DNA from 3 places in the Peribacillus sp. NPDC097225 genome. Region 3 is predicted to be linked to each of the others. Evidence: riboswitches for the same ligand, from Rfam matches in the RefSeq annotation. Region 3 holds a riboswitch; each other region holds the start of a gene.

Region 1 (7,958 bases), on a different contig from region 3:
CTTCATTTGGATAAGCGATAACCGGTGCTTCATGCAACAGCTCACCTTTTTTAATATCACGTTTTGCGAAAACGCCTCTATTGAACTCTCCATCACTGAGTGTGGAATTTTTAACTTCGATCATATTCGTCACCTACTTGTTCTTTTCTTTTATAGTCCAGATTGTATAAGCTTGACAGCAATTAGGAAGAAAAGCAACTAATTTAGGGAAATTAATCGTTATCCTCTTGAAGAATCCCCAATAAGTGCAAAATATCGTGGCACAAAAACGCAAAGAAATATGGCGTAAGTGCAAAGGAATTTGTCTATATCGCGGTTTTATTGGGTGAAGATGTAGGATTTTGCTGACAAGTGAAAAGTGGCATGAAAATTGCTGAAAGAAAAAGAATAATTAATCCATTCAGAACTTTCAAGTAGTATAATTCCTAAAGTGGGAATTTTCTGAACTGCGTGCAAAAGCAAAAGGGGATGTACATATGATAGTAAAACGCGAAGAGGAAGTCTTTGAGTATCCAGTCGAAACACCGAAAAAAGAACAGGGGTTAAACAGAGGGTTGAAATCTCGTCACTTAACGATGATTTCCATTGGAGGAGCCATCGGAACAGGATTGTTTCTTAGCAGTGGGGCTGCCATACATACAGCGGGACCAGGCGGTGCTCTACTTGCTTACGCATTGGTCGGGGCCATGGTGTACTTTGTCATGACAAGCTTAGGGGAACTAGCTGCCTTTATGCCAACCAGTGGGTCATTTAGTACATATGGAACGAAATTTGTCGATCCTGCCTTTGGATTTGCCTTGGGTTGGACATATTGGTTCAACTGGTCCATGACTATAGCAGCCGAGTTAGCCGCATCGACCATCATCATGAAATTCTGGTTTCCGGATAGTCCATCACTATTGTGGAGTTTCTCATTTTTAGTGCTTATTTTTCTATTGAACTATCTTTCTGTCAAAGGCTATGGTGAAGGGGAATATTGGTTTTCTTTCATTAAAGTGACGGCCATCATCATTTTTATCATTGTCGGCTTACTCATGATTGTAGGCATTATGGGAGGGGAAGCGGTAGGCTTTAAAAATTTCACAGTGGACGATGCTCCTTTTCCAGGTGGGTTCATGGGGGTATTCATCGTTTTCATAGCAGCAGGTTTTTCTTTTCAGGGGACGGAAATCGTTGGTGTTGCAGCTGGGGAAAGTGAAAACCCAGCTAAAAATATACCGAAGGCCATTAAAAGCGTCTTCTGGAGGATTCTCCTTTTTTACATATTGGCGATTTTTGTGATAGGGCTGCTTATCCCTTATACGAATTCAAGTTTACAAGGCGAGAATGTTATGGTCAGCCCATTTACGCTCATATTTGAGAAAGCGGGAGTGGCCTTTGCGGCTTCCTTGATGAACGCCGTGATTTTAACAGCGGTATTATCTGCGGGAAATTCAAGCTTATATGCCTCTACCCGTATATTATATTCGATGGCTAAAGCTGGGCAAGCACCCCGGATTTTTGCCAAACTGAACAAACGAGGGGTCCCAGTGGCGGGGATGATCTTAACCTGTGCCATCGGGATGCTTGCCTTTTTGGCTTCCATATTCGGTGATGGCACCGTATATCTATGGTTAATGAACGCGATCGGGATAACGGGGTTTATCTTCTGGCTGGGCATTTCCATAAGCCATTATCGATTCCGTAAGGCATATGTGTTACAAGGGCATTCATTGGATAGGTTGCCGTACAAGGCTTTATGGTTTCCAATCGGGACGATATTTGCCATTACGATTGGAATGGTCGTCATTTTGGCTCAAAATATCCAAGCGTTCTTTTCGGACCATATCGATTGGGGAAGTGTGGTGGCGGCGTACTTAGGAATCCCTCTTTTTCTCGCCCTCTGGTTTGGGTATAAACTGATTAGGAAAACGAGATTCGTTAAGCTCGAAGAAGTAGAAATTAATTTTGATGAAAAGTATGACTGAAAACTTCCGGACCATGTTCACAGACATGGTTCCGGTTATTTTATTATTTTAAATTGAACATGTACCAATGTTAGTCGCATTGAATTGGATGTGAATGTTGTTTTGCAGGAAACGAAAGGGTGGAAGAAGAATGAGTATAAAAGATAGAAATCCCAACTGAGGAAGAATGCATCCATTTGGTAGAAAAGGAAGGTGCATGAACGATGACACTGTTGACCAATCTGAAAGTGCTAGACTTTTCGACACTTTTGCCAGGGCCATTCGCTACGCTCATGCTTGCAGACTTAGGAGCGGAAGTGTTGAAGGTAGAACGGCCGGCCAAGGTTGATACATGGGGAGTCAATCAATATTTGAACCGTTCAAAAAAATCGGTTGCCCTTGATTTGAAACGGCAGGAGTCGATTGATGCCGTAAAGAATCTAGTGAAGGAATATGATATTGTCCTTGAACAGTTCCGGCCGGGTGTCATGGATCGGTTGGGGCTGGGATACGAAGAATTAAAACAAATCAATCCAAAGTTGATTTACTGTTCGCTTACTGGCTTTGGTCAGACTGGTCCCTACAAGAATCGTCCAGGTCATGATATCAACTATATTTCGATAGCGGGATTGTCCGGTTACTCAGGTACGCAAAAAGGAGGACCTGCAAAAAATGGAACACAAATAGCCGACCTTGCAGGAGGCTCCTTACATGCCGTCATCGGGATCTTGTCGGCAGTCATCTACCGGGAGCGAACGGGTGAAGGTCAGTTCATCGATATCAGCATGACTGATTGCAGTTTCGCTTTGAATGCAATATCCGCGCCCCTACATCTACAGGGCGGATTGGAGCTTGAACCGGAAAAGCTGGTATTGAATGGCGGGACGTTTTATGATTTTTATGAAACGAAAGACGGCCGTTACTTCTCGGTTGGTAGCTTAGAGCCATCATTCCGTGAAGTGTTATGTGAAGCAATCGGACAGCCTGAACTGTTCGAGTTAAGCATGAAGCAAGATGCGGAAAGCAGCATCCAATTCAAAAGGATCATCAAGCATGCATTCCTTGAAAAGACATTTGAAGAGTGGCAGGGCATATTCGAAGAGTTCGAGGCTTGTGTCGAACCGGTGCTGACCTTTTCTGAATCGACCCTTCACCCGCAACTGCAAGCGCGCGGCATGATAGTCGAAGTGCCTGATGGAGAAGGAAAGATGCAGAGGCAGATAGCTTGTCCCATCAAAACATCGGTCTTCACTCCAGAGTATAAACATGTTGGGATGAAGCCGGGAGAAAGTAATGATGAGGTTTTTGGCACTCTTGAAATGGAGCGATAACAACGGATGGACCGGCAGATAATCTGCCGGTCTTTTTGTGGATTAAAGGGGAGTCACTTAAGACATGTGAATATTTACTAGTTAAAACGGATCCACACCGGGTAAGAGAGTATCATCCTTCGAATAAGGACTTGTCTGTATACACCAAGCTCAAAATAAGGAGGATGATTGGCATGTTCGGTTTGTCTGATATCACTAAATTTCTCTTTTCCTTTTTTCTGATTTTACCGGTTGTCACGCTCATTCATTTAGGTGGGCATCTATTCTTTGTCACGCTGTTTGGCGGTACGGAGAAAAAAATCAAGATCGGATGTGGAGATAAGATTTTCTCCTTTTGCAATATAGAAGTGAGAAAATACTACTTTTGGAATGGGCATTGTGAGTTCAAGGGATTAAAATATGATAATAAGTTCACGAATAGTTTGATTTATCTAGGGGGAGCCCTCTTTAACCTAATAAGCATGTTGTTGATATATAGTTTGGTTTATCAGGGGATCTTGGAGAAATCGGTCCTCTGGTACCAGTTCATATATTTCTCTTTCTATATTATGTTCTTTTCCTTATTTCCAATGTATTTTTCCGATGGGTCGCCAAGTGATGGAAAGGCGGCAGAATTGACATTGAAGAACCAGCTCAATGATAAGGTGACAGATGATGTAGTAGGGAAGAAAGAGGATGAGGACGATCGATGTTGTTGAATAAAGGGACGAGCATAGGCTCGTCCCTTTTTGTTCTTATCCCCAGACTTCTTTGGCGACATCCACAACGAATTTTAACTTTTCCCATTGCTGCTCTTCCGTTAGCTTGTTGCCAAGATGTGTGGAAGCGAATCCGCATTGAGGGCTTAAGCACAAGTGTTCATGTGGCACGAATTGTGCCGCTTCTTTAATACGTGATTTAACGGTTTCTTTATCTTCAAGTTCGCCATTCTTCGAAGTGACCACGCCAAGAACGACTTGTGCGCCGTCATTTGGAATGTGTTCTAATGGTTTAAAATCCCCTGAACGATGATCATCGTATTCCAAGAAAAATCCATCTACATTTTCCTTGGCCAATAGAGTTGGGGCGATACGGGCATAGCTGCCTTCAAAAGCCCAAGTCGATTGGTAATTTCCACGACAAAGGTGAGTCGTGACAACCAAATCCTCTGGTTTTCCCTCCAACGTCCCATTAATCACGCGCAATGCTAAATCGATTAATTGTTCCCTTGTATATTTCCCCTCTTTGAACTGGAAGTCCGGAGCGGAAAGCCTGGCTATGTATACATCATCTAATTGTAAATAACGTACACCGGCATCGTAAAAGGCTTGTAAAGCATCTTGATAGGCTTTGATAATATCTTTTGCATAGTCTTCGATGTCAGGATAGATTTCTTCATTATGGACACCTACCGCAAATAATTGATTGGGACTAGGGATGGTTTGTTTCGCCACAGCCCGTCCGTCCACGATTTCATTAAACTCAATAAAGTCTTTAATAAAGGGGTGATCGGGGTTGAAAGAAATCTTTCCTGTATTCCGAACGTTATAACGTTCTGTTTCAATTCCATCAAAGGTGAGGCCTTTTTCCGTGACATACCCTTCGATTCCATTTAAATGTTCCAAGAAGTCAAAGTGCCACCAGGTGCGTCTGAATTCCCCATCAGTCACTGCCTCTAAACCGATTTCTATTTGCTTATCGACGATACGCTTGATTTCCTTCGTTTCAACGTCGCGTAATTGTTCTGCGGTAATGATTCCTTCTTTCTGTTGCTTTCTTGCCAGATGTATACTTTCTGGTCTTAATAGACTTCCTACGTGGTCGGCTTTGAATGGAGCTTTCGTTAAAGTGATAGACATGGTAGATTCCTACTTTCCTTATTAAAATATAAAAACCTCTTCTTTCAAAAAAAGAAGAGGTATAATCAGCAATGCTTATATTCTCTTCTTATCTTCAAGTTGAACACTTCTGGAATTAGCACAGTACAGTAAAGTCTGTTGCTGAGGTATCAAAGGGCCAGTCCCTCCACCTCTCTGGATAAGAAAATGAACTATTCAATTAATTACGACTATACAGGTAGTATTAGTAAAGGTCAATAGAAAACAGATAATTTAGAATATATGCGTTATTAGAAAGTAAGTTTCTCTTATTCAAAATACTTTTATACAATTTCGCGGTGAAGTATTAAAAAAATCCTTTGACTATTGTCAGAATATTTCTTATAATTGTGTGCATTATAGCGAGATAGGGGATTATTTAGATGAAAGATTTTTTTAATAAATTATTAACGGGGATGAGCATAGGGATTGTCGTTTCATTAATTCCGAATGCTTTGTTAGGGGAAATACTTAAACTATTGATTCCACATTTTCCCGTGTTACAGCATATATTCGATATCACCGTTTTCGTGATGAGTTTGTTACCTGTCATGATTGGGGTGATGGTCGGGATTTCGTTCAAGCTACCATCCATTCAAACGGCCAGTATCGGGATAGCGGCCATGGTCGGAAGTGGTGCCATCCAGAAAACGGCTGACGGTTTATTTGCCCTTAATGGGATTGGCGTTGTCATCAATACCGGAATTACCGCGGCATTGACCGTATTGTTCCTGCAATTAATTGGCGACAAATTAAAGGCGTATGCGATTCTCTTGATGCCGACTTTAAGTATCTTGGTACCAGGCATGATTGGATACTTCATTCTGCCATACGTAAAATCCGCTACGGGACTATTAGGAGTCGGCATCGCTAACGTGACGTCCTTGCAACCCATTTTGATGGGAGCCATTATTTCCGTTATCTTCTGTCTTATTATCTTATCGCCCATTTCAACGGTTGGGGTAGCGACGGTCATTATGCTCTCAGGGATAGGATCTGGTGCGGCCAACCTAGGCATCGTGGCAGCTGGTGTTGGCCTAGCCATTGCAAGCTACAAAGCGAATTCATTAGGGACGGCTTTAGCCCATGTGTTGGGTTCCCCTAAGATTCAAATGAGGAATTTCTTCATGAAACCGAAAATTGCGTTTCCCATGTTAATCACGTCAGCTATTCTTGGTGCGTTGGCAGGTTTGTTAAACATACAAGGGACCCCATATAGTGCTGGATTTGGTTTATCGGGATTGGTCGGTCCCTTGAACTACATGAAACTGGCGGAAGGCGGATGGATTTTCAGTAACATATCCATCATGGTCATCATTTTCTTCATTCTTCCGATTGTGTTGAACCTTGTACTAATCTACGTTTTCTCAAAGAAATTAAAATGGATTAAAGCAGAAGACTATACCTTGCATTTTGAATAATACGAGGGTAAATGAAAGAAGCAGCCAGGCAAAGGGACCTGGCTGCTTCTTTTGATGGTGCGGCTATTTTCAAAGGGAATGTAACCTTTCAATCTAGAATCTCCCCGGTACTGATGTTGGCCCTGATTCATTTTCATTCTCATGGCCTCGTCCTCACCCCGTTATGAGTTGGTGGATGGGGTGAAGGTCTCTGCGATATGAGAAGTGATTGGACCGTACTTTTCCTGTTCGCTAGCGGGATAGCTAATGATAAAGGTAGTGCCCACTTGATCATTAAAGTAGTACCTCTTATAGATAACGTTCCCATTTTCTTCGTAGGAAATGACATACCAATCGTCCGTAAGTCGCTGATAGGCGATTTCTTCTGTGATATTTTTCAAAGCATCTTCATAATACATTTCAATCGTTTCTTCATCGTTGATTATATTCGTATGGCTAGCAAAGGCGGTAATTTCAAATTCCTCATTATAGAACCTGGCTCCATCACCATTGGTTGGCGGGGTGTCCATATTTAAGCCTTTGGGATAGTACATGGAGAACCCATAACGGCCATTTTGATATAGTTGGTACGCAGTTTTTTGACCGTCGGCTTTTTCTACGGTTTTCTTATCTTCAGTTTTCTTTACTTTCTTTTCTTCTGGTTGCGTTTCTTCCTGGTCTTTCAGGGCAAGATCGACTTGTTCCGTAAGTTTAGTCAACTCAGATTGATAGCTTGATAGCAATTCATCCGACTCGAAGCTTTTTTCTAAAAGTTGTAATTTCTTTTGTGCTAAACTGTAACTTTCTTTTGCGATAAGTTCCTTCACAATCTTCATCGTGTCTTCAAACGAAGAAGTTGTTTCCTGATCAGCAAGGATTTCCTCTTTTAGTTTTTTAGCTTCGGTCTGCAACGTGTTCAACGTGCTTTTATTCGTAATGACGGCATTTAGAGATTCAAGGGAAGTATCAAATTCTTTTTCTTCATATGCAGTGACTGCCGTATCCATATGATTTGCCTGATCTAGATAAGCGGAGGAATCCTCATCCCTTTTTTTCTCCTTTAAGGCCAATTCGAATTGGATGGCTGCCTGATGGTAATCCCGTTTTCCTAGATATTCAATCCCCTTGTCCAAAGCATCCTGGTACCCATCATTTGAACATGAAGCAAGGAAGAATAAGCAGAGGAGGGTAACGGATAGTGAAAGTCCTTTTTTTATCATGTAATCTCCTATTCTATCGTTCGCCATTTTAGCGTGAATTAATTTTACCAGAATTTTAATGCTGTAGGGAGTAATACCAAATTTAAATTATTTTGTTTGAGGGCATTCATCTGTCTTTGTTTTATAGATGAAATAGCTTTTAATTTCTTTTATTTTACTTATAAACCTTATTTTTCAATTATTTATGATAAAATACCTATATCAT
Region 2 (7,958 bases), on a different contig from region 3:
TGCTTGGATTGGTTCCTTGATTTCTACATTTTTCGGAACATATAGGAATGCTCCCCCGTTAAGCAATGCAGCATGTAGAGCCGTTAAACGGTGTTCATTCACTTTCACGCCATCTTTCATGAAATACTTCTGTACTAACTCAGCATGATCTCGAGCCGCTGTGAAAATATCCGTGAAGATAACGCCTTGTTCTTTTATAGCTGCTGACAAATTAATATGTGCCGGCGTATTATTGCGTTGAATGTATAGATTTTCATTTTCTTCAATGATCGATTTAATCTCTTTTGGAAGTTCTTCTAAAGAAGCAAATGCTTCACTTTCAACCGTATGGGTTTTGAATGAAGTGAAATTCCATTTATCTATCTTCGTTTTATCCGGTCTAGGCATCGGAAGCTCTTCTAAATCTGAAAAAGCTTTGATTCGAAGGTCTGATAGCCAAGATGGCTCATTATTTTTTGTTGAATAAGAGCTTATGTCCTCTTTTTCAAGCGATAATTTCATTTCTGTAGTCATTGCAAATCCTCCTACTTACGCTTCTTCGCCAACAGTTTCGTCTTCAATGCCCAATTCTTGTTTAATCCAGTCATAACCTTCTGCTTCTAGTCGTGCAGCTAATTCAGGACCGCCTGATTTAACGACGCGACCTTGCATCATAACGTGTACGAAATCAGGTGTGATGTAGTTTAGTAGACGTTGGTAGTGAGTGATGATCAAGCAACCGAAGTCTTCTCCACGCATTTCATTGATTCCTTTAGAAACGACTTTAAGTGCATCGATATCAAGACCTGAGTCAATTTCATCCAAAATGGCGATTTTTGGTTGAATCATCATTAATTGAAGGATTTCATTACGTTTTTTCTCTCCGCCAGAGAATCCTTCATTCAAATAACGTTGAGCCATATCTTCATCCATTTCAAGGAATTCCATGTTTTTATCCATTTGACGGATGAATTTCATAAGTGAAACTTCGTCGCCTTCTTCACGGCGTGCATTGACAGCCGAACGCAAGAAGTCTGCATTTGTAACACCACTGATTTCACTTGGATATTGCATAGCAAGGAAAAGACCAACACGAGCACGTTCGTCAACTTCCATTTCCAATACGTCTTCACCATCAAAACTGATGCTTCCGCTTGTTACTTCATATTTAGGGTGACCCATGATTGCTGAAGATAAAGTGGATTTACCTGTTCCGTTCGGCCCCATGATTGCATGGATTTCTCCGCCTTTTACTTCCAGGTTAACCCCTTTTAAAATTTCTTTGCCTTCTATTGATACATGAAGATCTTTTACCGTTAATGTTGAACCTGACATAATAATACCTCCGTGAACTTAATTCCTATTTTATTACAGAAAGTGAAAATCACTTTCTTGACTATAGTTTTCAAAAAATCATTCTCACTTTATTCTCATTACAATTTTATAACAAATCCAATTTAGAATCAACTAATATAGATGGAGGTTTTTACTCGCTAGGGAGTGGAAACCTGCCCTATTGTTATAAAACGACCGTATAAAGGCTTTTCACTGCAAATATGCCCTTATTTTAGTTTTCGTTAATGTAAGCTAATTATTCGGGATTCCATTCATAATAAGATATTCCCGAAAAGTTCAAGGGGAAGACGGTTGGCCCTTATCATGAAAAAAATCGATCTGCAGGAGTAATGAGCAGGATCCGGTACGTACAACAGATCACTTTTCATTTTACCTCTACAGACCGATTTTTGAAAGACTCTAATATATGCTTATCCGTGGATTTTACGTTGTAATTCCAGAACCATTTTATTGCATTGCTCATGTTCCCTATCTCTTACTTTTTCAACCTCGATACGAAGGTCTAAATTTCTGCTGTATTCACTGTACCCAACCCCATGTGATAACTGCATAGCTTTTTCCATTTCGCTCGTTACGTTTAAATCTAAAGTATTGATAGTGAACCATCCTTTCAAATTTGTGAATCATTTTGTTTCTTCGTCTATTCTATACCCTTTGCTTTCAACTTTAAACCCCAACTTAAAAACGACCTGGAAATCCAGGTCGTCTTTCGTTGCTTTATTCCTTTGCAGGTACGACTGCACCCTCATATTCCTCAAGAATGAAATCTTGAATTTCTTTGGAATGTAATACTTCCACAAGCGTCTTGATTTCTTCTTTGTCTTCGTCACCTTTATTAACAGCGATCACGTTCACATATGGTGATTCAGAATCTTCTATTGCAATGGAATCTTTAAGTGGATTCAAGCCAGCGTCGATTGCATAGTTAGAGTTGATTAGGACCGCATCTCCTTCGCCGCTTTCATAGATTTTCGGAAGTAATGCCGCTTCATAATCTGCATCGAATTTAATGTTCTTCTTATTCTCGACAATATCTTTTACTGTAGCTGTCGTTTTATCAATGCCTTCTTTAAGAGTAATCAGGCCATTCTTTTCTAAAAGTGATAAGGCACGTCCATGGTCTGCAACAGAGCTGCTTAAAATGATTGTTGCTCCTTCTGGAAGCTTATCAATGCTTTTATATTTTTGTGAATACAAAGCAATTGGTTCAATATGGATGCCGCCTGCATTAACAAAATCATATCCATTTTCCTTAATTTGAGATTCTAAATAAGGAATGTGCTGGAAGTAGTTCGCGTCCAGTTCTTTATTGTTCAAAGCCTTGTTTGGCAAGATATAGTCTTGGAATGTTTCCACTTCCAATTCAATGCCTTTTTCTTTAAGAAGAGGAATCGCTTTTTCAAGAATCTCTGCATGTGGTACATTCGATGCACCCACCACTAACTTCTTCGTATCATCGCCACTACCTGTATCTTTCTCTTTATCCGTTCCGCAAGCCGCCAATGCAATTGATAAAACTAGAACGAATGCAAACCCTAAAAACTTTTTCATCCTTTTCATCTCCCCTTATCTTTTATCCAATTTAGAAGTAATCACATCACCGATAATCTGTATGATGAAGACAATAATTAATATGACAATCGTCGCTACCAGGGTAACGTCGTTGTGATTCCGTTGATAACCGTCCAGATAGGCTAAGTTACCCAATCCACCAGCCCCGATGACACCTGCCATTGCCGTGTATCCAACCAATGCAATCGATGTTACCGTGATGCCTGATATAAGGGCCGGCATCGATTCTGGAAGGAGGACCTTATAAATGATGGTGCTGGTTTTGGCTCCCATTGATTTAGCCGCTTCAATCACGCCTTTATCAATCTCACGAAGGCCGATTTCGACCATCCGCGCATAAAACGGTGCTGCACCGATAATGAGTGCTGGTAATGCCGCATTCTCACCAATCATGCTACCGACAAGTAATTTGGTGAACGGAATTAATAATACAATCAAGATAAGGAATGGAATCGAACGGAAAATATTAACGAAAGCACTTAACACACCGTTAACGCCCCGATTCTCCCACATATTCCCCTTGCCTGTTAAAAACAGAAGCAACCCCAATAGTATCCCTATAAAAAAGGTCGCTACAACTGAAATACTTGTCATATACAGCGTTTCTTTCGTCGCTTCTATGATGTCTTCCCAATCTACATTCGGCAATAATTCTTCAAGCATGAGTAATCACCTCCACGCCTACCTGCTGTGCTTTTATGAATTCGATTGCGCGGAGCATTTCATCTTCACTGCCATCAAGGTGGATGAACAATGTTCCATATGAGCCGCTTCTCGTTTGTGATATTTTCCCCTGGACAATGTTCACATCCAACTCAAAATTACGTACCAATTTTGTGATCAACGGGCTTTCTGCATGATCCCCCACGAATGTCAGTTGAATCACTTTTCCTGCTGGATACCGTTCAAACAAATGCTCCATCGTTTCTTTTGTCTCTTCTGGTTCTGTCACCTGCTGAACAAAACGCTTAGTCATCTGTTCTTTAGGGTTTCTGAATACTTCCAGGACAGCTCCCTGTTCGACTACCCGTCCACTTTCCATCACAGCCACTCGATTGCAAATCTTCCGAATGACATGCATCTCATGTGTAATCAAGACAATGGTTAAACCAAGGCGTTGATTTATATCCACAAGCAATTCCAGGATGGAATCGGTTGTCTGGGGATCTAGAGCGGACGTGGCCTCATCACACAAAAGCACTTTCGGGTTATTGGCAAGAGCCCTCGCTATTCCCACCCTTTGCTTCTGTCCACCACTTAGCTGCGATGGATACGCTTTTTCTCTTCCTTCCAATCCAACTAACTTAATGAGTTCATTGACGCGCTTGATGCGTTCTTGCTTGGAGATGCCCGCAATTTCCAGAGGAAAGGATATATTTTCTTGAACGGTCCTTGACCACAAGAGATTAAAATGCTGAAAAATCATGCTAATCTCTTGACGGGCTTTACGAAGCTTAGACCCTTTAATTGTTGAAACTTCATTTCCCGCAACGTTCACGGAGCCCTCAGTAGGCCGTTCCAACCCATTCAGCATACGTATGAGCGTACTCTTGCCAGCCCCACTGTATCCGATGACTCCGAAAATCTCGCCTTTATTTATTTCTAAATTCACACTATTCACGGCATGAATCGTTTCGCTATTTGCTTTTCCTGTTCGAAAAAGTTTACTGACGTTTGACAATGTAATCATGTATGCTCACCTCTTTATCCAATTAAGCCTATGAATTTAGTCGATTTATTTTTATGGCCTCCTGATGAATCTATCCCTCTATGATTCAAAGAAAATAGAAAAAGCCCTTCTGCATGAGCAGAAAGGCAGGGAAAAGCAGGCCTTCCTCTCATCTCCCAAAGCCTCTACGCTTTGTGTGAATTGGCACCTTTCCAAGGAAAATCCTTGTCGGTTGCCGGGTTTCAACGGGCACATCCCTCCACCTCTCTTGATAAGAGCTATATATGGACTATTCTTTTTTGTCTTAACATTCACTTTACTATGTCTGAAATTTTAACACAGATAAAAAAGGAGTGCAATGTAAAATCCTAGGGTGTACCTGTTTCTCCATTAAACTCTTTGAGAATTCACTGACACGATATTCGTCGCTTTTTCAATCGCTTGCTCTAGATCTTCAAGTAAATCGTCTACATTTTCAATACCGATTGAAAGGCGAACCTGGTCGGCACTGACACCGGCCTTGACCAGTCCTGCATCATTCAATTGCTGGTGAGTTGTACTTGCTGGGTGGATGATTAGGCTTTTAGCATCCCCGACATTGGCGACATGCGACCATAACTCAACCGAATTGATGAGTGTGGAACCTGCTTCACGTCCCCCCTTAATTCCAAACGTCACCACAGATCCGGCTCCCTTAGGCAAGTATTTATCTGCAAGGGCTTTATCGGGATGATCATCGTTACCCGGATAAGAAACCCATGAGACTGCCGGATGGTTCTCCAAGTATTGAATGACTGTCCTCGTATTCAACAGGTGTTCCTTCATCCTGACATGGAGCGTTTCCAGGCCAAGCGTGAACTGGAATGCACTTTGAGCACTTAACGTCGGTCCCAAATCCCGAAGCAATTGCACACGCGCTTTCGTAATAAAGGCAGCAGGCCCTACCGCTTCGGAATAGACAAGTCCATCGTAACTAGGGTCAGGTTCCGTAAAGCCTGGATAATTAGGCGAATTCCAATCGAATTTACCACCGTCGATGATGACTCCCCCTAATGTCGTACCATTACCCAATAGCCACTTTGTAGCTGAATGGATGACAATATCCGCCCCAAAGTCAATTGGTCGGCACAGATACGGCGTTGCGAAAGTGTTATCGATAATAAGAGGTATCCCTGCTTCGTGGGCTATTTCCGCCACTGCTTCGATATCAAGAACCCTTAAGCTTGGGTTGCCGATTGTTTCGGCAAATATGGCCTTCGTTCGTGGAGTGATTGCCCGTTTGAAATTTTCCGGATCATCAGGTGAGACGAATTTCACTTTGATTCCGTATTTAGGGAGTGTATTTTCAAATAAATTATAGGTCCCGCCGTACAGTGTTGAAGCAGAAACGATTTCATCCCCCATACCAGCGATATTAAGGATGGAAAGGGATATAGCGGCCATGCCGCTTGCAACTGCCAATCCACCGATTCCCCCTTCTAACAGGGCCATTCTTTCTTCAAAGACACTGACAGTGGGATTGTGAAGCCTCGTATAGATGTAACCATTCTCTTTTAATCCAAATAGATTCGCTGCATGATCTGTATCTTTGAACAAATAAGCATTACTTTGATAAATGGGTACGGCGCGGGCACCCGTTTCGTCGACTTTTAAACCGCCATGCACACTCAACGTCTCAAAGCGGAATTTTTTTTCTGTCATTATATTCTCCCCTTCTTCCATTGTTTTAGTAGGAATTAAAGCGATATTGCCTCATCTCTTGTTATATGCAAGGAACCTTATAATATGAAGAAGTCGGAATTTCCCGCCGGGGTCGATAGAGATTTCCCTATTGAACGATGTCGCCTGGATAAGCGCGTTTTGTAAATGGCAGACATTCCATCCTCGTGTATGATGCGTCTATAACGTATGTACTTCATACAAAATATAGCACTTTAGTAGCAGGTAGTCAATTAGTTATTAGAATATTCAATCATTAATACGAATGCTATATTCCCCCCATGACTTCAACAAAAAAACCAATCCATGTAGGATCGGCTTTTAGCTTATCTCTTTCAGCAATCCATACAAATAAGGAACAGACTGAAAGGCATATATTTTTTTTGTCATCTTTCCTTTTTCAAAAAGCAAAAGACAGGGTACGCTCTCAATTTCATATCGTTCAGCCAATGTCTGGACATAATTCATGTTCATTTTTCCAGCCTTCATTTCCGGGAACAGCTCTAGTGTTATGGAAAGCATTCTTGAAGCCACCTGGCAGGTTCCACACAAAGGTGTGTATAGATATAAGCTAAAAGTGTTCCCTTGATCAACAGCTTGCTTAAAGTCTTCTTCTTTCCATTCCTCCATCAGTTACTCTTCCATCCTTTTACTTGTAAATTTAGTTTTCACTTTCATATTTGCAGTCAGTAGCACGGAAGCGATGTGATGTTCTGGGGTATCCTCGACTTCCTTGTACATCCTATCTATGTACAAATGCCTTGCTTCCGGCAGTTCCCGACGAAATTGTTTCCTTAGCTTTTCCCCTGACGCATCTGCGTCAAAAAGGATGTAAACGTCCCAGCCTATCAATTCATCCACCATTTCATCCAACTTCGTTAAAGAAATGGTGCCATTGGTACATCTGATTTCCACTTCTTCGTCCAGAACGGATGCCACTTTGCGCTTGTCTGAAAGGCCTTCAACCATGATCACTTTATCGGGTACATCCCATTCCATCTCATCACCCCGTCTCCACTCAAATTGAAAAAGAGCAGGCTTAATTAAAGCCTCCCCCTCACCTTACTTACCCGTTTATCAGGCTATCATATTCGTTTGCACTCATCAGTTTTTCAATTTCACTGCTGTCTGATGGTTCAAGGACGATCATCCATGCTTTTTCAAACGGAGATTCATTAACGAATTCAGGATTGTCATTTAACTCTTCATTGATTTCAACGACCTTGCCGCTAATAGGAGCATAAAGTTCAGAAACCGTTTTAACGGATTCTACACTACCAAAGGGCTCGTTCGCTTTCAGTTCAGATCCGACCTCTGGAAGTTCAACAAAAACGATGTCCCCAAGTTCAGACTGGGCGAATGCAGTAATCCCTATGCGTACTGTACCCTCTTCCGTTTTGACCCATTCATGTTCTTTTGTATAACGAAGTTCTTTTGGCGTTGACATATTAATTCCCTCCATATTACAGCTTATATTTTATCTATTACATTATAAGGTAGATTCTTTGTTATGATAAGGAATTATCCAAATGTTTTGTAAAGTCTTAGCTCCAGGTTTGATCGAATTGTTCTTCTTTGAAACCTACTGTCACTTTTGAACCGTCCGTCACAATTGGTCTTTTCAAAAGCATGCCATCCGTAGCCAATATATCGAGCATCTCTT
Region 3 (7,958 bases):
GACTGCTTCATCCGTTACATGGAATCGTCAATCAGTTCGCGAACCTGGAACAGGCATTGGTTGCGGGGGAGAGGGCTTTCAGTCTGTTGGATGAGCCGGGCATTCAGGTCAGCGATCGAAACATTCCCAGATATAAAGGCAATGTGGCATTCGAACATGTATCGTTTGGCTATAAGGAAAATGAATATGTCTTAAAGGACATATCCTTTTCAGCTAGTCAGGGAGAAACGGTCGCATTGGTGGGCCATACTGGTTCAGGGAAAAGTTCCATCATGAATTTACTGTTCCGTTTTTATGACAGCAATGAGGGGACCATTAAGATTGATGGAAAGGATATTTTGGATATCCCCCATCAAACCTTAAGGGAACATATGGGGATCGTCCTTCAGGATCCTTACTTATTCACGGGAACGATTGCTTCCAATATCAGTCTAGGCCAGGAAAGGATCACAAGGGCCACCATAGAAAAAGCGTTAAAGGATGTTGGTGGAGATAAAGTGTTGCGGCATTTGCCATTAGGGCTTGATGAACCGGTGATTGAAAAAGGTGGGACATTGTCCTCGGGACAACGACAGCTGATTTCCTTTGCTCGCGCCCTGGCCTTCGATCCGGCGATTTTGATCTTGGACGAAGCAACGGCGAGCATCGATACGGAAACAGAGGCCATCATCCAAGAAGGCATGGAAGTGTTGAAAAAAGGAAGAACGACTTTCATCATCGCGCATCGATTATCCACGATCAAGAATGCCGACCAGATTCTCGTATTGGATAAAGGGCGGATAGTGGAACAGGGGACACACGAAGGGTTGATGGAACAAAAGGGGAAATACTATCAAATGTATGAACTGCAGGCTGGACCTAATAAGGGGATGGCTGGATAGATTCATAATATGTAGGATGAAAAAGAAGAGGGGCATTTGCTCCTCTTCTTTCTCATTTGCTCATATAGATTACATTTCCTTGTAAACAAATTCTCGGTATTTTACAAACTCATTCTTCTTATAAAAGTTCCTTGCAATTTCGTTATCGAACCAATAATCCAGTTCAATCCTGTTAATGCCGTTTTCTTTTGCAAAATCAGTAATTCTATCCATTAACGTAGTAGCATATCCTTTTCTTCTTTGACTATCCACTATACTTATTTGATGAACATATACAGATTTATACGCTTTTTTAAAGGCATTTTCGGGAAGGTTTCTTAACTCAATCCAAGCATATCCCAAAGGTTTTCCTTCATCCTCCAACTTCAGGAAAGTGAATTCGTCTCGATGGATGATTCCTTGGAAAAAAGCTTTAACTTCTTGGAAGTTATATGGCTTAAAATAATCAGGATATAAATTCGCATGTATATCGTGCACGTATTTATTCAATCTAGCAAGTAATTCATAATCGTCTGTTCGATCGATTTTCAAATCCTTTTCTCCTTTGAAATATCCTGAATTAAAATCCTAACATTACTTGTTCCTTTTATCCTTCTCATCCGTTTATTTAGTAGAAACGGCCTGTCTTTCTGTACTTTTCTTAAGGGCTAAATCAAAGTCCCTGATCAAATCATCAGGATTTTCCAAACCGACGGACAAGCGAAGCAAGCTGTTCGTGATGCCGCGTTTTTCCCTTTCTTCTGCAGGCATGGCCGCATGGGACATTTTAGCCGGGTAAGATAGAATCGATTCGACGGCCCCGAGGCTTACAGCAAACACGGGTAACTCGACATGGTTTACGAACGAGCGGAAAATTTCTTCGCTTTCCAATTCGAATGATAGAACAGCTCCCGCTCCCCTGGCTTGATTTTCCTGGATGCCGTGTTGTGGGTGGTCGGAAAGACCAGGGTAATACACGTTTTTCACTAACGGTTGCTGTTTTAAATATTCCGCAATTCTTTCAGCACCTTTTTGAGAGTGCTCCATCCGGACGGATAGGGTTTTCAGACCTCTCATCACAAGCCAGGCATCCTGAACACCGAGCACCGCTCCAAAAGAGTTTTGGAGGGAACCAAGTCTATCGGCAAGGTCCGGGTCTTTTACGACGGCAAGGCCTGCTACGACATCACTATGTCCAGACAAAAATTTCGTTGCACTGTGCAGGACAATATCGGCCCCGAGGTTTAACGGCTTTTGGAGGGCAGGCGTCAGGAATGTATTGTCTACAAAGCTTAATGCGCCAATGCTTTTGGCGATATCACATACCGCTTTAATATCGGTTACTTTAAGCAAGGGATTGGAAGGCGTTTCAATATAGATTGCTCGCGTATTTGGCTGGATGGCCGCTTTTACACTCTCAAGATCCGTCATATCCACGAAGGTATGTTCGATGTTAAAACGGGTCAGCACGGTTGTTACCATTCGGAATGTGCCTCCGTATACATCTTCAGAGATGACGATATGGTCACCGGCAGAAAGCAGGAGGAAAGCCGTTGAAATGGCAGCCATCCCGGATGAAAAAGCGAATCCGCGCGTGCCTTCTTCCAGTTCCGCAATGATATCTTCCAGGGCTTCTCGCGTCGGATTCCCGCTCCGGCTGTAATCGTATTTGCCAAATTGATCAATGTCGGTTTGATGGAAGGTGGAAGCATGCTGGATCGGAACACTCACCCCACCTGTTGTTGGATCGAATTTATGTTGGTTGTGTAGTAATTTGGTTTCAAAACTGAATTCTTGGTTTGTCATCGTATTGCCTCCTTTTTTACTTGAGCAAATGCCTGCTGCAGGTCTTCGATTAAATCTCCGCTGTCCTCGATGCCGACAGAGAATCGAAGGAGTCGATTGCAAACTCCATTTGCCGTTCTAACTTCAAGAGGCATATCGGCATGTGTCTGTGTCGCCGGATACGTGATGAAGCTTTCGACGCCACCAAGGCTTTCGGCAAATGAAATCAATGAAAGGGACTGTAGAAATGGGTTGACCACCGCTTCATCATTGACCCGGAATGAAATCATGCCGCCACGACCTGGATAGAGAACATCCGTTACACTTTCATGTTCCGTCAAATAATCAACGATAACCTTGGCGTTCTTTTCATGACGTTCCATTCTCAGTGCCAAGGTTTTCATCCCGCGCATCAACAACCACGAATCAAATGGGCTCAAGACCGCTCCCATACCATTATGGTGGAAAGCAAGGGACTCACATAACTCGGCTCCTTTTGCCACAATCAAGCCGGCCAACACATCATTATGGCCACCAAGATATTTCGTTGCGCTGTGAATCACGATGTCAGCACCAAGTAAGAGGGGCTGTTGGATGATCGGCGTGTAAAAAGTATTGTCAACAATCAATAGTAAATTGTATTGTTTGGCAAGAGCGGCGACGGCTGGAATGTCCGTTTGCTGCATAAGAGGGTTTGTGGGAGTCTCAATAAAGATGGCCTTTGTTTGAGGGGTGATTGCTTTTTCAATATCCTCCAGGCAACATGTATTGACATATTCGCATTGTAGCCCCCATTTTTTAAAGCCATGCTCTAATAAACGATATGTACCGCCGTATAAATCTTCGCTACTGATCCATGCATCCCCTGATTTGAATAAGGAAAGGATGGTGGCAATGGCAGCCATTCCCGAACTGCATGCATATCCTTGATCGCCATGTTCTAGTTTGGCGATCGATTGCTCCAATAGCTGGCGTGTAGGGTTTCCTGTTCGTGTATAGTCGAATCCTGTTGATTGACCAATTCCTTCGTGACGGAAAGCCGTCGAGAAGTAAACGGGCGGATTGACCGTTCCTGTCGCCGTTTCACTGCGGTTTCCAAGCTGAGCAAGATAGGTTTCTGTTTTGTACATAATTTTTCACTGCTCCTTTTAGTTAAATAAAATAAAAAAAGTCTTCTTTAAGAAGAAGACTTGAATAAGTAGGATAGAGTCATTCTTCTTATCTTCCAAGTTACACAAACTTGTGGAATTAGCACCTTTTCATTGGTTTGAAACAAATGAAGGTTGCTGAGGTGTCATAGGGCCATTCCCTCTACCTCTCTCGATAAGAGTTTTGATTATTCAATTTCTTTTGAATTTACTATAAATATAGGATTCTGTCAAGGACATTCCTAATAGACGGTTATTTGGGACTAGCTATTATGGAACATGTATCATGTTTATCATTATAAAATTACGAATTCAACAGAGTAATAGAACCGGATTCAGATTAAACGGACTTTTCTGAAGGAAAAGGTCATTTGTGTTCCGTTTTTTTTGCTTTACAATAATAATGTTTGTACAATATATAGGGGATCATATAAAACGTCATTATTCATTACATATACATATTGTTTCTCAGTGGATAGTGCGAATATAGGAGGAGAACACATGGAATTTAGAATCGAACGAGATACAATGGGGGAAGTAAAAGTTCCTGCTGATAAGTACTGGGGTGCACAAACGGAAAGAAGCCGTAATAACTTCAAAATCGGTTATGAAAAAATGCCGATTGAATTAGTCCATGCATTTGCTTACGTAAAACAAGCGGCAGCAAAAGTGAACTTTGAACTTGGCGATCTTTCAGAAGTGAAGAAGGATGCCATCGTTAAAATTTGTGGTGAAATCCTTGAAGGTACGCTTGACGAACATTTCCCACTTGTCGTCTGGCAAACTGGTAGCGGCACACAAAGTAATATGAACGTGAATGAAGTGGTCGCAAACAAAGGGAATAAATGGTTAGAGGAAAAAGGCGAAACTGAGATGCTTCACCCGAATGATGATGTTAACAAAGCGCAAAGCTCTAACGATACATTCCCGACAGCCATGCATATCGCAGCTTATATGGAAGTTGCCGAAAAATTGGTACCGGCCATTAAAGTGCTTCGTGACACATTCGAAGCCAAAGAAAAAGAATTCTGGGATGTCGTGAAAATTGGACGGACCCATCTTCAAGATGCGACACCACTAACTCTTGGCCAAGAAATCTCCGGTTGGAAAGCAATGCTTGATAAAGATTTGGCGATGATCGAAGAAAGTAGCCAAAAATTATTGAACCTTGCATTGGGCGGTACGGCTGTAGGGACTGGAATCAATACGAAAAAAGAATTCCCGGCACTTTCTGCTAAACAAATCGCAGCGGATACAGGACATTCATTTGTCACATCGGATAATAAGTTCCATGCTTTAACAAGCCATAACGAAATTGTTTATGCACACGGTGCTCTTAAAGCGTTGGCTGCTGATTTAATGAAGATTGCCAATGATGTTAGATGGCTGGCAAGTGGCCCAAGAAGCGGAATCGGTGAAATCGCCATTCCTGAAAATGAGCCAGGCAGCTCCATCATGCCAGGTAAAGTGAATCCGACCCAATGTGAAGCAATGACAATGATTGCGACACAAGTTGTCGGAAATGATGCTACAATCGGTTTTGCAGCAAGCCAAGGGAACTTTGAATTGAACGTTTTCAAACCGGTCATCATTTACAACTTCCTGCAAACCGTTAAATTATTGACAGATGGCATTCATTCCTTCAATGATAACTGTGCGGTAGGAATTACAGCGAATGAAGATAAGATCAAAGAAAATGTTGATCGTTCTCTTATGCTCGTAACGGCATTGAACCCACATATCGGGTATGAAAAAGCGGCTAAAATTGCGAAAACTGCATTCAAAGACAACTCCACTTTGAAAGAAGCGGCGTTGAAACTTGAATTCCTAACGGAAGATGAATTCAAAGCATGGGTTGACCCTGCTAACATGGTCAATAAATAATCAACAGGTAAGCATCCTTCCTCGCATGTAGGGAGGATGTTTTAATGTGTTAAAATGATGGAATAAACGAATACTTAAACTAGATAAATCGAACAGGAGGAATGGTCATGTCTTTATGTCCACTATGCAATGGTCTTAGAAAAATGCATTTAGAATGCCCTAAATGCAGTAGTGACCTTGAAGATCAAGGGAAATTGATGGATTATGCCGATGATTACAGTGCTTATATGGATATTGATACATTGAAAAAAAATGACGGTTTTCCCGAATCCCTTCAAAAGGGACAATGCCCGCATATTATGAAGTGCCCCAACTGCGGACACGATGAAGTGATTTTGGTACAGGAATAGAGTTCTTGAATAATAGGGTGAGATCTAAGAATAATTAATGATCGAGACTTTTTCATGAAAATGAAGAAGTCTCTTTTTTGTGGATCGTTATTTCAAGAAGAGGAGGTTACCTAAACTCGGATTTGGAAATTCATAGTGGAAAAATAGAGGGATAGTGGGCTTGTCTCGCCGTATAATGTTATGGTAATGAGTTATTCGTCGAGAATGGAAAGTAGGGTGGTATCCTTTGGCAATGCTCTTATTGGTTATGATTTACTTGGCTTTCATAAGCCTGGGTCTTCCAGATTCCTTACTGGGTGCTGCCTGGCCGGTCATGCAGTCTGATTATGACCAGCCACTGGAGACTGCGGGCTTACTTTATATGATTGTTGCAGCAGGGACCATTTTCTCAAGCCTGGCTAGCGGCTGGCTAAATAAACGACTGGGGACGGGAAAGGTCACGTGTATAAGTGTGGCCCTGACAGCGGTGGCCTTATTTGGCATTGCCTATTCTCCCTCTCTGGATTGGCTTATTATCTGTGCGATCCCTTTGGGGCTGGGTGCAGGAGCTATCGACGCTGCGCTGAATAACTACGTGGCGTTGCATTATAAAGCCCATCATATGAACTGGCTTCATTGCTTTTGGGGAGTGGGGACAAGCATAGGACCCATCATGATGTCTTATTATATGGCTAATCAAGGCACATGGAGAGCTGGTTATGTAACCATTTCCTATATCCAGTTCACCCTAGCCCTTTTACTCGTGTTAACCCTTCCATTATGGAAGCTAGTCTCTCGGAGGGTGCCAATCGATGAAGGTAGCACAGTGAATCCGGATTACTTGGAAGAACGGGTATCCAAGGAAAGGCCGCTTAAAATCAAAGGAGTCAAGTATGCATTGTTCACGTTCTTTTTCTATTGCGGCGTTGAATCAACGTTAGGACTGTGGGGAAGCAGCTATCTTGTGAATAGCAAGGGCATGTCAGCTGCTTTGGCCGCTCAAGGAGTCTCTTTTTTCTATACGGGTATTATGCTAGGACGGCTTATAACAGGATTTATACTTTTGAAGGTCACCAACCATCAGCTGATGATCCGATTGGGACAGATTGCAGCACTTATTGGGACGGTACTCCTTATCCTGCCCTTGCCGGTTACGATGTCGCTTGTCGGTTTTATTATAGTCGGATTGGGCCTGGGCCCCATTTATCCTTGCATGATTCATGAGACCCCCGCCAGGTTCGGTAAAACCCATTCACCGTCCATCATAGGGTATCAAATGGCTGTGGCATACACGGGGACCACCCTTTTGCCGCCCTTTCTAGGGTTAATTGCTTCGTACACTACGCTTGATGTATTTCCGTACTTTGCTCTGGTTTATGTGATGGCCATGCTGTTCGGATCTGAAAAGTTGAATGGAATGTTGAAGAAGCGTTGGGCTAATTAGATCCCTACCTTGGATGGGAGGACTACCTCATGAATCTTTATGAAGTGATGAACGTGAATGCCATATTTTAAAGTCTTATTGCTTCGTGGTAGGCAGGCGATTAGACGCAGGATAATGAAGCTGAAAAAGAAACGTGGAGCGGGTCGATAGAAGTGGATGAGGTAAGTTTTTGGAATAGAATAGTTCGGCGAATCGTCCATATATCGAGGAAAAGAGGAGTATAAAGGAGCATGTAATGTGAGTTTAGCGAGCTATATTGGGTGTAACGTGGAACTCCTTCCTTGTGAAGATGGGGAGCATAACGCCTTAATTCAGATTGGAGATTGTTTTTCAAGTAAGTACGACAAACAACATGTGAAAAAGTATCAATTCACGGCAAAGTTTGTTTATGAAGTGTCATCCGACTGGGGAATTGAAATTTCAAAAGATATGAGTCCAAGCCAGTGTTTTGAATCAAAAAAGAAGCTTACAGCATTATGCGAAATGATGAATGACTATCTTGAAAAAG

The links. Region 3 has a riboswitch for S-adenosylmethionine ahead of ACIQXH_RS11145 (methionine biosynthesis PLP-dependent protein). Riboswitches for the same ligand answer to the same signal wherever they lie in the genome.
Region 1: another riboswitch for S-adenosylmethionine. It lies ahead of ACIQXH_RS17605 (5-methyltetrahydropteroyltriglutamate--homocysteine S-methyltransferase); the one in region 3 lies ahead of ACIQXH_RS11145 (methionine biosynthesis PLP-dependent protein).
Region 2: another riboswitch for S-adenosylmethionine. It lies ahead of ACIQXH_RS12930 (methionine ABC transporter ATP-binding protein); the one in region 3 lies ahead of ACIQXH_RS11145 (methionine biosynthesis PLP-dependent protein).

The regions. Positions count from the first base shown of each region.
Region 1 is NZ_JBIWDJ010000008.1:12,567-20,524, reverse strand. It holds gene ACIQXH_RS17625 (SET domain-containing protein) at 1-124, opposite strand, end outside; gene ACIQXH_RS17620 (amino acid permease) at 477-1,967, shown strand; gene ACIQXH_RS17615 (CaiB/BaiF CoA transferase family protein) at 2,171-3,277, shown strand; gene ACIQXH_RS17610 (hypothetical protein) at 3,451-3,975, shown strand; gene ACIQXH_RS17605 (5-methyltetrahydropteroyltriglutamate--homocysteine S-methyltransferase) at 4,012-5,115, opposite strand; SAM riboswitch class I at 5,201-5,300, opposite strand; gene ACIQXH_RS17600 (PTS sugar transporter subunit IIC) at 5,517-6,554, shown strand; gene ACIQXH_RS17595 (hypothetical protein) at 6,566-6,721, shown strand; gene ACIQXH_RS17590 (outer membrane protein assembly factor BamD) at 6,716-7,753, opposite strand.
Region 2 is NZ_JBIWDJ010000004.1:17,039-24,996, forward strand. It holds gene sufD (Fe-S cluster assembly protein SufD) at 1-513, opposite strand, end outside; gene sufC (Fe-S cluster assembly ATPase SufC) at 529-1,314, opposite strand; gene ACIQXH_RS20450 (YuzK family famiily protein) at 1,746-1,898, opposite strand; gene ACIQXH_RS12920 (MetQ/NlpA family ABC transporter substrate-binding protein) at 2,053-2,886, opposite strand; gene ACIQXH_RS12925 (methionine ABC transporter permease) at 2,902-3,570, opposite strand; gene ACIQXH_RS12930 (methionine ABC transporter ATP-binding protein) at 3,563-4,597, opposite strand; SAM riboswitch class I at 4,743-4,854, opposite strand; gene ACIQXH_RS12935 (O-acetylhomoserine aminocarboxypropyltransferase/cysteine synthase family protein) at 4,967-6,277, opposite strand; gene ACIQXH_RS12940 (thioredoxin family protein) at 6,617-6,925, opposite strand; gene ACIQXH_RS12945 (toprim domain-containing protein) at 6,929-7,294, opposite strand; gene gcvH (glycine cleavage system protein GcvH) at 7,362-7,742, opposite strand; gene ACIQXH_RS12955 (arsenate reductase family protein) at 7,840-7,958, opposite strand, start outside.
Region 3 is NZ_JBIWDJ010000003.1:211,510-219,467, forward strand. It holds gene ACIQXH_RS11130 (ABC transporter ATP-binding protein) at 1-881, shown strand, start outside; gene ACIQXH_RS11135 (GNAT family N-acetyltransferase) at 951-1,412, opposite strand; gene metC (cystathionine beta-lyase) at 1,485-2,666, opposite strand; gene ACIQXH_RS11145 (methionine biosynthesis PLP-dependent protein) at 2,663-3,775, opposite strand; SAM riboswitch class I at 3,861-3,975, opposite strand; gene fumC (class II fumarate hydratase) at 4,295-5,677, shown strand; gene ACIQXH_RS11155 (hypothetical protein) at 5,785-6,027, shown strand; gene ACIQXH_RS11160 (MFS transporter) at 6,254-7,450, shown strand; gene ACIQXH_RS11165 (hypothetical protein) at 7,688-7,958, shown strand, end outside.